2 regions of the Variovorax sp. V35 genome follow, and region 2 is predicted to be linked to the other one. Evidence: riboswitches for the same ligand, from Rfam matches in the RefSeq annotation. Region 2 holds a riboswitch; the other holds the start of a gene.
The links. A riboswitch is a leader RNA that binds a small molecule or an ion and turns the genes downstream of it on or off. The one in region 2 is predicted to bind thiamine pyrophosphate.

Region 1: another riboswitch for thiamine pyrophosphate. It lies ahead of thiC (phosphomethylpyrimidine synthase ThiC); the one in region 2 lies ahead of ACAM42_RS19110 (cytosine permease).

Annotation. Positions count from the first base shown of each region.
Region 1 covers NZ_AP028666.1:6,373,561-6,381,596, reverse strand. The annotation lists gene ACAM42_RS29385 (hypothetical protein) at 1-190, opposite strand, end outside; gene ACAM42_RS29380 (GNAT family N-acetyltransferase) at 627-1,187, shown strand; gene ACAM42_RS29375 (hypothetical protein) at 1,398-2,504, shown strand; gene ACAM42_RS29370 (hypothetical protein) at 2,577-2,987, opposite strand; gene ACAM42_RS29365 (YchJ family protein) at 3,156-3,587, shown strand; TPP riboswitch at 3,615-3,720, shown strand; gene thiC (phosphomethylpyrimidine synthase ThiC) at 3,813-5,696, shown strand; gene ACAM42_RS29355 (HAD family phosphatase) at 5,771-6,463, shown strand; gene ACAM42_RS29350 (thioredoxin family protein) at 6,550-6,876, shown strand; gene ACAM42_RS29345 (AraC family transcriptional regulator) at 7,152-8,036, opposite strand, start outside.
Region 2 covers NZ_AP028666.1:4,111,806-4,119,841, forward strand. The annotation lists gene ACAM42_RS19105 (adenylate/guanylate cyclase domain-containing protein) at 1-729, opposite strand, end outside; TPP riboswitch at 843-948, shown strand; gene ACAM42_RS19110 (cytosine permease) at 1,026-2,366, shown strand; gene thiD (bifunctional hydroxymethylpyrimidine kinase/phosphomethylpyrimidine kinase) at 2,311-3,159, opposite strand; gene ACAM42_RS19120 (FAD-dependent oxidoreductase) at 3,195-4,301, shown strand; gene thiS (sulfur carrier protein ThiS) at 4,322-4,519, shown strand; gene ACAM42_RS19130 (thiazole synthase) at 4,558-5,367, shown strand; gene thiE (thiamine phosphate synthase) at 5,364-6,323, shown strand; gene ACAM42_RS19140 (TonB-dependent siderophore receptor) at 6,320-8,036, shown strand, end outside.

The DNA of each region.
Region 1 (8,036 bases), 2.3 Mb from region 2:
CGATCAATGCCAGGTTCTTGAGCGGTGGTGTTTCGATGATGGTGACGGTGCTCTTCCCGCGCACCTTGTCCGCTGCGATCTGGGGATGGACGGCACATCCCGAGAGGATGAACATCGCCAGCAGGAAGCACAGGGCAACGCGCAATGAGCTGAAGTTGGCGATGGTTCTCGAAGTGGGAAATGGGGTCATGGGATGAGGATGGTGTTCAACGTATCGGTCGCATGGGCGCGACCCGCGACGCAGGATAGATGCAGCATTGACACCGTGCCCTCAGGCTTTTTACCAAGAGCGGTGTTCTGTGCGGCGGGTTCGACGGACATCCGCAACACCGTTCACCTTCATGTCCGGCGCGCTCCCATCCTCGTCGGTTCTTTGCGCTCGCATCCCGCGTGGCTACAGTCGGCCAGAAGCGGTCGTTGCCGCTAGCGGTCAAATGCGCGTCTCAGCCGAACGGCGGTCGGCGGTTTTGTCGAAATCTGTTATGCCCGTACGTTCATGCAGTACATCGCTCTAAGGCATTGACTATGAAAGACATTCAGGAGTTCTGCCGCCAATGTGATCCCGCAGGCGGTCTACAAAGTTCGCAGAAGTGCGAGATACATCAAAGTTTGACTGGAGGTAGCTTATGGTCGATTTTCCAGCGCTGGAGACATCCCGACTCACGCTGCGTGAGATCGTGGAATCGGATGCGGAGAATATTCTTCGAATTCATGGCGACGCCGAGTACATGAGATGGTTCGGATCGGATCCGCTTCGCGATCTTGACGGCGCCGCGAAGTTGGTCGCTACGTTTGCCAGTTGGCGGAAAGAGCCGGTTTCCGGTGCACGTTGGGCCGTGGAGTTGAGAGACCAGCCAGGACTGATTGGTACATGCGGCTTGTTTCGCTGGAATCGAAACTGGAGATCCTGCATCATCGGTTACGAAATCGCTCCGGCGCATCAGGGCCGCGGATACGCGAAAGAAGCTCTAAAAGCAATCATCACTTGGGGTTTCCGAGAGGTGCAGTTGAATCGAATCGAGGCGCAGGTACACCCTGACAACACGGCATCTCTGGCCTTACTCGAGGCGCTCGGGTTCCTACAAGAGGGGCGGCAGCGGGAAGCTGGGCACTGGGCGGGCCGGCACCACGACCTCCTGCAGTACGCTCTACTCAATGCGCAGTGGAGTACAGCGAATGCGGTCTAACCTTTTGCTGCAGCGGATGGCTTCGCCCACCACTGAGCTTGCACGTTGAGTGTCTGATTTAGGACCCGTCCGGTGACTGCTATGGGCCCAAAAGGGACTTTGGGAAAGTAGGAAATGAGCGTTCGAAATCGGACATCTGTTTGCGCTCCCTCCGGCTTTCTCTGGTTTAGGGATATTTGCTAGAACGAGAGCCATTTCATGCCAACGCCTATGCACGACTTCGTGGCCAGTTTCGAACTGGCCAAGCGCGATGAAGATCTAAAGTACCAACTCATCAAAAACCTCCTGACAGACAAGCTCTTACTTCCATCGACCTCCACGCTGGCCTCATCCACAGCCGACATCATTACTTGGGTCATTCAGGACGCTCGATCGAGGTATGCAAGCAACCCCGAAAGACTGGTCGCTGCGATTTCAGCCTCGACAGAAGCCAATGCATTGGCGGTGTGGAGCAGCTCGCGGAATGATTGGATTGTTCTCAGTTACGGCCTAATGGAGCGGCTTCAGAGCGGTGCAGACAACCTCGGTGACCGCATCGCTGCGGCGTTTCCGGAAGTGATGCATTCCGAGTTGATGCAACGCCTGCTCCAGAAAAATTCGCTGCCAGGATTCAGAACGACACTCGGATCGTTCATCTACTTTGGTGCGATCGCGTTCTTCGCCGGCCACGAAGCGGGGCATCACCTGTCGGGCCACGATGGACATTTCGTCAAAGGCGCTCACGCGGAACATTCGAACACGTCAGACATGCTGGAGAACAGCGCGTGGCTGAGGGCACAAGCACTGGAACAGGACGCCGACCTGATCGGTCTGGATCTAGCCAGGAGGGGCATGACCAAACTTCTCATGCAACTTTGTGAAGTTGGTAGCTTCAGCCCAGCACAGCAGCAGTCCTATCAACGCGTGCTGGCCGTGCTCATTGCCGTCGGTGCTATGGCCGCCGTTCTGCGCGTCGTCCCACGAGAGATCGAATGGGAGGGCGTGCCGAGGCTTCGCCACCCGCCCTCCGTGGTGCGAGTGCTGACATTGGCAGCAAGCCTCTCGGCATCATTTAAAGAATCGTTTGGCCAGCTCGACGCAACGTCTCGTAAGTGGATTCGACTGATGTCACTTGAGATCGCAGCCAGCGCGACCATTCTGCCAGGAACGCCAGTGGACAAAATCTACCAAGAGCGACTTAAGCGCGGCGGCGAGCCCGCAGCCATTCGCGCTACTGGAATTCGAAAGGCTCTGAACGACCCTCAGTTTCGTGACTATCTTGGGCGGCTCGCAACAGAACTGCAGTTCGTGCGTCCAAAATTAAAGCCGCGCACGTAGCCTTTCGGGACGCACGAATGCCTAGCCGTCACTCGCGACTATCCGCTCTTGGCCGGTTGCAGGCAGACAAACCTATTGCGCGTGAACTCTAAATCCCAAGTAGAGAAAAAACGCCACAACCGCCCCGACGATGGCAAGCCCAACCGACCATGGAATGTCCATGTCACTGCGCTCGCGACGCGAGACGCCATCCATACGGGTCAGCATCGTGCGTCGCTGGTCCGGCGTGTTGATGAGGAGCTTGACGACGCCTGCAATGCCGCAAAGGGCAACAGCGCCCCCGATGATCATCCATCCCCACACTTCCATATTGAACGTGACGGGAAATGCACCATCGGCGCTTGCGACAAAGGGTTCGCGTCCCCTTCGCGTGACAACGATTTGTCCGGCGCGCCATGCGTCGAATCCGTGCAGAAAGGCGAAGACGCCCAAGGAGAGGGTCGCAGCGAGCAGAAAGAACAGCTTGAGGAGTCGCAAAAGCATGCTTTGGTGTTCAGCTTGAAGGAGCGAAACGCCGGACGACTTTAGCGGCACAAGCCATTGGCGCAAGAGGCCCCGGCGCCCTTGGCCCCGGCAGGTCCTCGCAAAGCGGGCATGCCCGGAAGCCCCCCTTCAGCCCCCGCCGCGCCAAGTGTTCCAATAGAGCCCTTCATGAGCGCCACCGACCCCACTCCCGGCCCCTGCCCTTGCGGCCGCACCGACCGTCGCGACAAGCCCATTGGCTACGCCCTGTGCTGTGGGCGCTACCTCGACGATTTCGAGAACACGCCGGCGCCCGACGCCGAATCGCTGATGCGTTCGCGCTACTCGGCCTTCGTGCTGGCGCGTGCCGATTACCTGCTCGCCACCTGGCATGCGTCGAAGCGGCCAGCCTCGGTCGAGTTCGAGCCGGGCGTCAAATGGCTGGGGCTGGACATCCGCTCGCGTTCGGTGCTCGACGCCGACCACGCCGAGGTCGAGTTCGTCGCCCGCCAGCGCGGCGCGACGGGCGTGGCGTTCCGCCTGCACGAGCGCAGCCGCTTCGTGCGCGAGGACGAGCGCTGGTTCTACGTCGACGGCGACCTGCACCAGCCCCCGGGTTGACGGCGGCGGGCTTCGGCCCGCACAATCGGCCCCGCTCCGGGGTGCACGCATGTGGCGTGCTGAGATGGCAAAGCTGCCGACCCGCGAACTTGATCCGGGTCATACCGGCGTAAGAAGAGCTGCACTCCCTGACTTCGGTCCGTCACTCCCTTTTCTGGTGGCGGGCCTCCCGAGGTCCACTGAGCGATTGCGGAGCACCCTTTCCCTCAACAAGGAGTGCCTCCGATGAATGCCCCCGACAAGTTCACCTCGCTGCTGTCGCTGACGCGCGAACCCTTTCCCGCCTCGCACAAGTGCGTCATTCCGGGCAGCCGGCCCGACCTGTTCGTGCCCGTGCGCGACGTGGCGCTGACCAACGGCGAAACCGTCTCCCTGTACGACACCTCGGGCCCCTACACCGACCCGAAGGTCGAGATCGACGTGCGCCGCGGCCTGCCCGACGTGCGCAGCGCCTGGGTCATCGAGCGCGGGGACACCGAAAGCTACGAAGGCCGCACGCACCACGCGCTGGACGACGGCGCCAAGAACGAAGACCGCGACGCGCAGCGCCTGGCCGAGCTGCGCGCCGGTGCCTCGGCGCTGCAGCGCACGCCGCGCCGCGCCAAGTCGGGCGCCAACGTCACCCAAATGCATTACGCGCGCCGCGGCATCGTCACGCCCGAAATGGAATACGTGGCCCTGCGCGAGAACGGCAAGCGCGAGTGGATGGCCGAGTACCTGGCCAACGAAGAGCGCGCCAAGCGCGTGGCGGGCAACCCGATGGGCGCGAGCATTCCGCGCATCATCACGCCCGAGTTCGTGCGCGACGAAGTGGCCCGCGGCCGCGCGATCATTCCCGCGAACATCAACCACCCTGAGGTTGAGCCGATGGCCATCGGGCGCAACTTCAAGGTGAAGATCAACGCCAACATCGGCAACTCGGCCGTCACCTCGAGCATCGAGGAAGAGGTCGAGAAGCTGGTGTGGGCCATCCGCTGGGGCGCCGACAACGTGATGGACCTGTCGACCGGCAAGAACATCCACACCACGCGCGACTGGATCGTGCGCAACTCGCCGGTGCCCATCGGCACGGTGCCGATCTACCAGGCGCTCGAAAAGGTGGGCGGCGTGGCCGAAGACCTCACCTGGGAAATCTACCGCGACACGCTCATCGAGCAGGCGGAGCAGGGCGTCGACTACTTCACCATCCACGCGGGCCTGCGCCTGCCGTTCATCCACCTCACGGCGGACCGCATGACGGGCATCGTGTCGCGCGGCGGCTCGATCATGGCCAAGTGGTGCATCGCGCACCACAAGGAGAGCTTCCTCTACACGCACTTCGAAGACATCTGCGACATCATGAAGGCCTACGACGTGAGCTTCTCGCTCGGCGACGGCCTGCGCCCCGGCTCGGGTGCCGACGCGAACGACGAGGCCCAGTTCGCCGAACTGCGCACGCTGGGCGAGCTCACGCAGATCGCCTGGAAGCACGACGTGCAGACCATGATCGAAGGCCCGGGCCACGTGCCGATGCACATGATCCAGGCCAACATGGACGAGCAGATCAAGCACTGCCACGAAGCGCCGTTCTACACGCTCGGCCCGCTGACCATCGACATCGCGCCGGGCTACGACCACATCTCCAGCGCCATCGGCGCCGCCATGATCGGCTGGGCCGGCACGGCGATGCTCTGCTACGTGACGCCCAAGGAACACCTGGGCCTGCCCGACCGCGACGACGTGAAGCAGGGGATCATTGCCTACAAGATCGCCGCGCACGCGGCCGACGTGGCCAAGGGCCATCCGGGTGCGCGCTCGCGCGACGACGCCCTGAGCAAGGCGCGCTTCGAGTTCCGCTGGCAAGACCAGTTCAACCTGGGCCTGGACCCCGACACGGCGCGCGAATTCCACGACGAGACGCTGCCGAAGGATTCGAGCAAGGTGGCGCATTTCTGCTCGATGTGCGGCCCCAAGTTCTGTTCGATGAAGATCACGCAGGAGGTGCGTGAGTACGCGGCCAAGAAGGGCGTGGCCGAGGCGGCTGCCATGGCCGAGGGCATGGAAGAGAAGTCGAAAGAATTCATGGCTGGCGGCGGCGAGATCTACATCCCGATCCGTCCCGTCGCCTGAGATAGCCTGAGTCTCCCCGTGCGGAAAGGGTGCGTTGCTACCATGGGGCCAGACCCCTGAACTCCAGCCTCGCAATGACCCCTTTCCCCTTTTCCGCCGTTCTCTTCGATTGCGACGGCGTGCTCGTCGATTCCGAACCCATCACCAACCGCGTGCTCGCCGACATGCTCGGCGAGCTCGGCTGGCAGCTCACGGCCGAGGAATCGATGAACATCTTCACCGGCAAGGCCGTGAAGGACGAGACGGCGCTCATCGAGGCCAAGACGGGCTTCAAGATCACCGACGACTGGCTGCGCGGCTTCCGCGCCCGCCGCAACGAGGCGCTCGACCGCGACCTCGTCGCCATTCCCCATGCGCCCGCCGCCATCCGCGAGATCCACGCGCGCCTCAAGGGCCGCATCGCCTGTGCTTCGGGCGCCGACCGCCACAAGGTCGAGTTGCAGCTGGCCAAGGTCGGCCTGCTCGACTGCTTCGAGGGCCGCATCTTCAGCGGCCACGAGATGCCGCGCTCCAAGCCGCATCCCGATGTGTACCTGGCCGCGGCGGAAGCGCTCGGTGTCGACCCGAAGCGCTGCGCGGTGGTCGAAGACACGGTCACCGGCGCGATGGCCGGCGTGGCCGCAGGCGCCACGGTGTTCGGCTACAGCACGGGCGAATCGGGCCACAGCGGCCCGGGCGCGCTGCGCGCCGCGGGCGCCGTGGCCGTGTTCAGCGACATGACCGGGCTGCCCGCATTGCTCGCCGGCTACGGCCTGCAGGCGGCCTGAGTTTCTGGTGCAATGACGCCCGTCAGCGTGTGGCGCGCCCGTCGCCTGCACGCGCTCCTTCCCACGAATTCGCAAGGACCCCGCCCATGACCTCCGAGTACCAGACCGAGCAACCCGACCGCAGCGAGATCGACGCGCTCCAGGGCCCGGCCGTGGTGGAGTTCGGCACCAACTGGTGCGGCATCTGCAAGGCCGCGCAGCCGAACATTGCCGAGGCCTTTGCCCAGTACCCGAACGTGCGCCGCATCAAGGTGGAAGACGGCAGCGGCCGCCCGCTGGGACGCTCGTTCAACGTGCGGCTGTGGCCCACGCTGGTGTTCATGCGCGACGGGCAACAGGTCGCGAAGCTGGTGCGGCCGGAAGACAGCCAGTCGATCGCCGATGCGCTGGCGTTGATCGATTCGCCGGCCTGAGTTTCGCTATTCAGGGCGACGCTCCCGCCGACGGGGAGCCTTGCTCCGCGAATGTCCTCCGCCCTTCGGGCTCCCCCTTGATTTCGCTGCGCAAGGCACCCCATCGACGTGAGCGTTGGGCAGTGCGGCTGTTGATGGCCAGCACAACGACAGCGCTCAGCGGGCGCAGGACACCGGGTGCTTCCCGCAGCGAAATCAAGGAGGAGGGCGAAGCCCGGGGGACATTCGCGGAGGGAAGTACCCGGTGGCCTGTGCACGTGCCCTGAACGGGCGCCCTACAACCCCAGCTGCCGAAAGTCCCGAGGCGCGTGCCCCGTCCACTGCAGGAACGCACGCGAAAAGCTCTTTTCGTTGCGAAAGCCCACCGCCAGCGCCACCTGCTTGATCGGCCGCGTGGTCCGGCGCAGTTGCTCCACCGCCAGTTCGTGCCGCACCTCGTTCTTCAGTACCTGCAGCGAGGTGCCCTCTTCATGCAGCTGTCGGTGCAGGGTGCGCCCCGACACGTTCAGCAACCCCGCCAGCGCCTCGGCCGTGGTCGCCTCACCGGCACGCGCGCGCAGCAGCTCGCGCACGCGCTGGCCCAGCAGGCGGTCGCGGCGGTACTGCAGCACGGTGAGTGGCAGGGCGCGCTTGAGCATGGTGCGCAGCGCGCGCTCGTCGCGCAGCAGCGGCAGCGCGAGGTAGCGCTCGTCGAAGCTGATGCTGGCCTGCGGCGCGTCGAAGTGCACGTCGGGCGTGAACATCAGCGGGTAGGCGTCGCGGTGCGGCGGCGCCGCGAACGGAAAGGTGGCCTGGCGCAGCGAGATGCGCGAGTCGATGGCCCAGCACACGTACCCGTGCATGAAGCGCAGGCTCGTCACCAGGCAGAACTCGCGGAACGCCGGGTCGAGCGGGCGGTTTTCGGTGATGCGCAGCGTGGCCACGCCGCCGGCCACCTCCAGCGCGAGCGTGATGTCCTCGGTCAGCAGGCGGTGGTGGCGGCACCAGCGTTTCATGGCCACGCCCAGGTCGGGCGAGGTGAGCGAGGCGCGGCACAGCATGCCGTAGCTGCCCCAGGGCAGGCGGCGCGAGAACCAGCCCAGCGCCTCGTCGTCCAGCTCCTGCATCGCGTGGCCCGACAGCGCCTCGAACTGCGCAGCCGTCACCCGGGCACCCGGGCG
Region 2 (8,036 bases):
GCTGGCGACCGCCACCAACGTCTGCGTGGCGCCCTCCTCGTCCTGCCGCCGGCTCGGCCGCGCATGGCTCACGCCGAGCTCCTTCATCGAGGGCAGCACGAAGGGCGCGGTCCACACGGCGCGCCGCGCCTTCTCGGCCTGCGTGAACCAGTCCTGGTGCACCGGGTCGTCCTCGCTGCGGAAGGCCTCGATGCGCGTCGTCTCGTAGCGCCGCCGCGGGTCTTCGTCGCCGTCGCTGTCGGGCGGCGACTTGTACTCCCAGGTCTCGGTGGTGGTGCGACCTTCGCGCAGCACCTGCCGCACCACCGGCGCGGGGTGGCGCATGGCCATCAAGAAATGGCCGTCGTCGCTGCCCACGCCGATGCTGTCGATTTCGGGTGTCTGCTCCAGCGCGGCCCAGAGCAGCTCGGCGGTCTGCTCGCCGTCGTGGCCCGCCGGGTGCAGGTCGGGCGTGTGGGCGATGGCGCGCACCAGGCCCTCGGTCTTCGCGAGAAAGGCGAGGATGTTGTCTTCGACCCGGTCGTGGTTGACCTTGTGCGCCGACTCGCCCACCTTCGACACCAGCTTCTCCGCCCCCCAGTAGCCGAAGGCCACCAGCAGCAGCGACTGCAGCAGCGCGACCGCGCAGATGATCGTGCCGACGTCGACCCGGAAGCGCCGCAGGCGGGTGCGCGGCGCGTTCGCGGGTGGCGCCGGTGCTGGTCCCGGGTGCTTGAAATCGTCTGCCATGTGTCGTGGTTCCCCCGGGGCATGTGAAACCGCCCTCGCGACGCGGATTTTCGTGCGTCTGCGACGTTCTGCCGCGCGGGGATAAAATCCGCCCCGCGCCGCAGTTCGCTGGGGCGCATCGCTAGGGGTGTCGAGCCGGATTGTTCCGGGGCTGACTGAGAGAGTCCCTTTGAACCTGACTGAGGTAATCCTCGCGCAGGGAAGCTGCTCCGGTGGCCTGTCGCGTTGTCTCGCGTGACGGCCACGCCACTGGAGCCTCGCCCACCTGCCAAACCTTTTGCACTGGAGCAAAACGGATGGCACACGACCACGACAACGACAGTTCCGCTTCCGGCAACGAAGCGCTCACGCCCCTGCCCGCCTCCCGGCGCGTCTTCGGCTGGCACGACCACGCCTCGCTGTGGTTCAGCCTCGGCGTCGGCCTGCTGGTGATGCAGATCGGCGCCTACCTGGTGCCGGCCGTGGGCACGCGCGACGCGGCGCTGGCGATCGTGCTGGGCTCGCTGCTCGGCGCCGGGCTGCTGGCCTGGACCGCGCGGCTGGGCTGCGAAACCGGGCTGGCCAGCGCCGGCCTGATGCATGCCACCTACGGCAGCGCCTTCGCGCGGCTGCCGGTGCTGCTCAACATCGTGCAGCTGGTGGGCTGGACCACCTTCGAACTCGTGATCATGCGCGAGGGCACGCAGGCCATCGGGCAACAGGCCTTCGGCCCCGCGCTGGGCACGGCCTGGGGCGGCGTGCTGACCACACTGCTGTGGGGCGCGGTGCTGCTGGCGCTGCTGGCCGGCTCGATGGTGAAGCTGGTGCGCCGCTTCGTGAGCCGCTTCGGCCTGCCGCTGGTGGTGCTGTCGCTGCTGTGGCTCAGCTGGCAGTTCGCCACGCAGCTGCACGCCAAGGGCCTGGACGCCTTCTGGGCGCGGCCGGGCAACGGCAGCATGGGCATGCTCAGCGCGCTCGACCTGGTCATTGCGATGCCGGTGTCGTGGCTGCCGCTGGTGGCCGACTACGCGCGCCACGGCAAACGCAGCGCCGGGGGCGGCCTGGGCAGCGCGTTCAGCGGCACCTGGATCGGCTACGCGCTCGCCAACATCTGGTGCTACGCGCTGGGCGTGATGGTGGTGAGCGTGGCCGAGCCGGGCACCAGCCTCGTCACGGCGCTGCTGCTGGCCCAGGGCGGACTGGTGGCGCTGGGCCTGATCCTCATCGACGAACTCGACAACGCCTATGGCGACGTGTACTCGGGCTCGGTGTCCACGCACAGCCTGCTGCCGCGCTGGAGCGTGAAGCGCTGGGGCCTGCTGCTGGCGGTGCTGTGCATCGGCCTCGCGCTGGTGCTGCCAATGCACACGCTCGAACCCTTCCTGCTGCTGCTGAGCTCGGTGTTCGTGCCGCTGTACGGCGTGATCCTGGGGCGGCTGGGCAGCGGCCACGCCGTGTCGGCAAGCGGCACGCGCACCATCGACTGGGGCGCGGCGCTGATCTGGCTCGCGGGCATCGCGGCCTACCACGCGCTCGCCAAGTGGGCGCCGCAGTTCGGCTCGGCGTTGCCGACGCTGGCGGCGACCTTCGTGCTGGCCTGGCTCAGCCGGCCGACAGCGGCAAGCGGTGGGTCGGCACTGGCGCAAAGCCGTGGTTGAGCGGACCGTGGCCCGCACCGACCAGCACATCCGCACCGGCGCGCATCGCGCCGAGGATGTACGCGCGTGCGCGCTCGACCGCCTCGGGCAGCGCCAGGCCCAGCGCCAGGTGCGCGGCGATGGCCGACGAGAGCGTGCAGCCGGTGCCGTGCAGGTTGCGGCTGGCGATGCGTTGCGACGCGAGCCGCTTGCGCGCGCCGCTGCGCTCCAGCAGCACATCGACCACTTCGTCGCCCGGCAGATGGCCGCCCTTGAGGAGCACGGCCTTCGCGCCGAGCGCGAGCAGTTCGTCGGCCGCGCCGTCGAGCGCGTCGATGCCGCCGATGGCATGGCCGACCAGCAAGGCGGCTTCGTCGAGGTTGGGCGTGACCACCACGGCGCGCGGGAACAGCTCGCGCACCAGCACCTGCACGGTCTCGGCCGCGATCAGGCGGTCGCCGCTGGTGGCGATCATCACGGGGTCGAGCACCACGTTCTTCAGCTGGTAGCGGTCGATGGCCCAGGCCACCACCTCGACCACCTCGGGCGCGTGCAGCATGCCGAGCTTGACGGCATCGACGCCGATGTCTTCCACCACCGCCTGGATCTGCGCCTTCAGGAAGTCGGGCGGCACGCCGTGGATGCCCGAGACGCCCACCGTGTTCTGCGCGGTGAGCGCGGTGATGGCCGTCATGCCGTAGCAGCCGAGGGCCGCGAAGGTCTTGAGGTCGGCCTGGATGCCGGCGCCGCCGCCGCTGTCCGAGCCGGCGATGGAGAGCACGCGTGCGTAGCGCTGGGTGGGTGCTTGGGTCATGTCGAAAATTATCGGCGAGCCGACGGAGGCGCCGCATGAGCACGCCGCATCCCCCGCCTTTCGGCTCGGCGGCGATCCTCGGCGCGGGCCTGATGGGCCGGCTGCTCGCGGTCGAGCTGGCACGCGCCGGCTGCCGCATCGACCTGTACGAAGCCGGCAGCCCCGAGGCCGAAGGCGCGGCCGCGCGCGTGGCTGCGGCCATGCTCGCGCCGCTGGCCGAATCGGCCGTCGCGCCGGTGTCGGTCGTGCGCATGGGCCAGCACGCGCTGTCGCGCTGGCCCGAGCTGCTGGCGCCGCTGGCGCAGCCCGTGTTCTTCCAGCGCGAAGGCACGCTGGTGCTGTGGCACCGCCAGGACGCCGCCGAGGCCACGCGACTCGCGGGCGTGCTGGCGCGCACCGGCGCGCAGGTGCCCGAGCTCGCACCGATGCAGGCGCTCGACACCCCCGCCGCCATCGCCGCGCTCGAACCCTCGCTGGGCACGCGCTTCGCCCGCGGCCTGTACCTGCCGGGCGAAGGCCAGCTCGACAACCGCGCGCTGCTGGCGTCGCTGCGCGCCACGCTGGAAGCCGATGCGCGCGTGACGCTGCATTGGCAATCGCCGCGTGCGCCTTCCGACTTTTCGCCCGGCACGGCGGGCCAGCCTGACTGGGTGATCGACTGCCGAGGCCTGGGCGCCAAGCCGCAATGGAACGCGCTGCGCGGCGTGCGCGGCGAAGTGATCCGCGTGCACGCGCCCGAGGTCACGCTGCAGCGCCCCACGCGCCTCGTGCATCCGCGCTACCCGCTGTACATCGCGCCCAAGCCAGATCACCTGTTCGTGATCGGCGCGACCGAGATCGAGTCGGACGACCTGTCGCCCGCCAGCGTGCGTTCCACGCTCGAGCTGCTGAGCGCGGCTTACGCGGTGCACAGCGGTTTTGCCGAAGCGCGCATCGTCGAGATCGCGACGCAATGCCGGCCCACGCTGCCCGACAACCTTCCCGCCATTCGCCAGCCGCAGCCGCGCGTGCTGCAGATCAACGGCCTGTACCGCCACGGTTTCATGATCGCGCCGGCCCTGCTCGACGCCGCGATGGAACTGCTGGCGCATGGCCGGTCCACGCTCGCACACAGCTTCGGCATGGACGTGCCCGACGCATGACGAGAACAACGACTTCGACGATGAACATCCTGATCAACGACAAGCCCTGCACGCTGCCCGAGGGCGCGCTGCTCGCCGACGCGCTGGCCGTGCTGCAGGCCGTGCCACCTTTCGCGGTGGCGGTGAACCGCGAGTTCGTGCCGCGTTCGGCCTATGCCACGCACCCGCTGCACGCCGACGACCGCGTCGAGGTGATCCGCCCGGTGACCGGCGGCTGAACAGCGCCACCAGAGACAAGACGATGGAGACGACAACCATGACGAACCCCGACCCCCTGGTCCTCTACGGCCAGACCTTCCACAGCCGCCTGCTGCTGGGCACCGCGCGCTACCCCTCGCCCGACGTGCTCGAAGCCGCTGTGCAGCGCGCCCAACCCGCGATGCTGACCGCCTCGCTGCGCCGCCAGACCGCCAGCCAGGGCTCCGGCAACAGCGACCTCGGCAACGGCTTCTGGGAGCTGCTGCGCAAGCTGGCCGTGCCGGTGCTGCCCAACACCGCCGGCTGCCACAGCGTGCAGGAAGTGATCGCCACCGCGCAGATGGCGCGCGAGCTGTTCGACACGCCGTGGATCAAGCTCGAACTCATCGGCGACGACTACACGCTGCAGCCCGACACGCTGAACCTCGTCGATGCGGCGTCGCAGCTGATTCGCGACGGCTTCCATGTGCTGCCGTACTGCACCGAAGACCTCGTGCTGTGCCAGCGCCTCGTCGATGTCGGCTGCCAGGCCGTGATGCCCTGGGCCGCGCCCATCGGCACCGGACGCGGGCCGGTCAACCCGTATGCGCTGCGCCTGTTGCGCGAGCGGTTGCAGGTGCCGATGCTGGTCGACGCGGGCCTCGGCCTGCCCTCGCATGCATGCCAGGTGATGGAGTGGGGCTACGACGGCGTGCTGCTCAACACCGCCGTCGCACTCGCGCAGGAACCGGTCGCGATGGCCGGTGCCTTTGCTGACGCGGTGCAGGCCGGCCGCGCCGCCTACCGCGCCGGCGCGATGGCCGCACAGGACGCCGCGCAGCCCAGCACGCCCGTGCTCGGCACGCCCTTCTGGCACCACGCACCATGAACACCATCGACACCTCCAACGCCCGCGCCGTGGCACAAGCCATCGTTGCGGTCCACGGCTTGCGCTTCGGCGCCGCCACGTCCGCGCCCGTGAGCGGTTCGCCGCGCTTTACGTCTGACGACGCCATCTACCGCGGCGCGAAGCAGGCCTGCACCGCACTCGGCTTCATCGAGATCGATGCCGAATGCCTCGCCCATGCGTGGCGCGCGCAGACCGAACGGCTCAGCCAGTTCGACGCGTCGGCATGGCCCGATGCGCCGGTCGATTTCGGCATGGGCCCGTTTCCGCCCACCGCGCGCGCCGACGCCTTTCCACCCTGCCCCGAACGGCTCGGCCTCTACGCCGTGCTGCCCGATGCGGCGTGGGTCGGCCGCATGGCGCGCGCCGGCGTGCCGACGGTGCAGCTGCGCTTCAAGTCGGACGACGCCGAGGCCGTCGCGCGCGAAGTGCAGGCCGCCGTCGACGCGGTGCGCGGCACCGAGGCGCTGCTCTTCATCAACGACCACTGGCAGGTCGCCATCGCAGCCGGCGCCTACGGCATCCACCTCGGGCAGGAAGACCTCGACGCGCTGTCGCCCGACGAGCTTCAACAGCTGCGCGCCTCGGGCCTGCGGCTGGGCGTGAGCACCCATGGCTACGCCGAGATGGTGCGCGCCGATGCGGTGAGCCCGAGCTACATCGCGATGGGCGCCATCTACCCGACCACGCTCAAGAGGATGGCGACCGCACCGCAGGGCGTGGCGAGGCTCGCGGCCTATGCGCGGCTGCTGCGCGGCTACCCGCAGGTGGGCATCGGCGGCGTCGATGCCGTGCGGTTGCCCGAGGTGCTCGCCACCGGCGTCGGCTCGGTCGCCGTGGTGCGCGCGCTGGTGGCCGCCGACGATCCCGAGGCCACGGCCGCGCAATGGATGACGGCGATGCACGCCGCCCCCGGTTCCCCTGAACGCACAGAATGAACGCTCGACTTTTCTCGCACTCCCCGCTCTCGCGCGCGCTTGCCGCCGCCCTTCTCACTTTCGGTGCTTGCGGCGCGCATGCGCAATCGCAACCACAGTCGCAGGCACTGCCCGAAGTCACCGTCAACGACGGCGCCGCCGCGCCTCAGGCCGAGATCAGCGGCTTCGGCGACGTGCCGCTGCGCGAGCTGCCGCTGTCGGCCACGATCATCGACAGCCAGCAGCTGCGCAGCAGCGGCGCACGCCGCCTCGCCGACCTGACGCAGTTCGACGCCTCGGTCACCGACGCCTACAACTCCGCCGGCTACTGGGACTACCTCACGGTGCGCGGCTTCGTGCTCGACAACCGCTTCAACTACCGGCGCGAAGGCCTGCCGATCAGCGCCGAGACGGCGATCCCGCTGGACAACAAGGAGCGCATCGAGATCCTGCGCGGCACCAGCGGCATCCAGGCCGGCACCAGCGCGCCGGGCGGGCTCGTCAACTACGTGGTCAAGCGCCCGACCGAGCAGGAGCTGCGCACCATCCGCCTCGAAACCACGAGCCGCGGCAGCGTGCTCAGCGCGCTCGACCTCGGCGGGCGCTTCGGCGAGAACCGCCAGTTCGGCTACCGGCTCAACGTGGCCGGCGAAAAGCTCAAACCGCTCACGCACAACCTCGACGGCAGCCGCCGTCTCTTCTCGCTCGCGGCCGACTGGCGCATCACGCGCGACTCGGTGCTCGAGTTCGAGGTGGAGCAAAGCCACAAGCAGCAGCCGAGCCAGAACGGCTACAGCCTGCTGGGCAACACGCTGCCCCGACCGGTCGATCCGCGCATCAACCTCAACAACCAGCCGTGGTCGCAGCCCTCGGTGTTCAAGGCGCTGACCGGCACGGTGCGCTTCAGCCAGGCGCTGAATGCCGACTGGCGCTGGAGCGCGCAGATCGGCCAGCAGCGCCTGAAGACCGACGACCGGCTGGCCTACGCCTTCGGTTGCGGCGCCGAAGGCAACTACGACCGCTACTGTTCCGACGGCACCTTCGACGTGTACGACTTCCGCAGCGAGAACGAGCGTCGCACGCAGACCGCGGGCAGCCTGAACCTCAAGGGCAACGTGATGACAGGCAGCGTGCGGCACGAGCTGGGCTTCGGCCTGCTGCAAAGCCGCGTGCGCAACCGCTTCCAGGACCAGGCCTACAACTACGTCGGCACCGGCAACATCTGGGCCACCGCGATGACGCCGGCCGACCCGCGCCTGACCGACGCCAACACCAACCGCAACGAGCGCTCGACCGAGCTGTCGGTGCAGGACGCAATCCGCTGGAACGACCGCTTCACGACCTGGATCGGCGCGCGGCACACGCGGCTGTCACGCGACAGCATCCGCACCGACGGCTCGCGCCCCACCGGCTACAGCGACAGCATCACCACGCCGTGGATCGCGGCCAGCTACGCGATCCAGCCCGGGCTGCTCGCCTATGCGAGCTGGGGCAAGGGCGTCGAGTCGCAGGTCGTGCCCAACAAGAGCTCGCAGTACGCGAACGCGGGCGAGGCGCTGCCTGCGCTGCAGTCGCGCCAGTGGGAACTGGGCCTCAAGGGTGGCGACGCGGCGTTCAACTGGCAGGTCGCGTGGTTCGACATCTCGCGCCCGATGACCAACCTCGACCTGTGCGGCGCGTCCTGCACGGTACGCAACGACGGCCGCGCGGTGCATCGCGGCCTCGAAGCCGGCG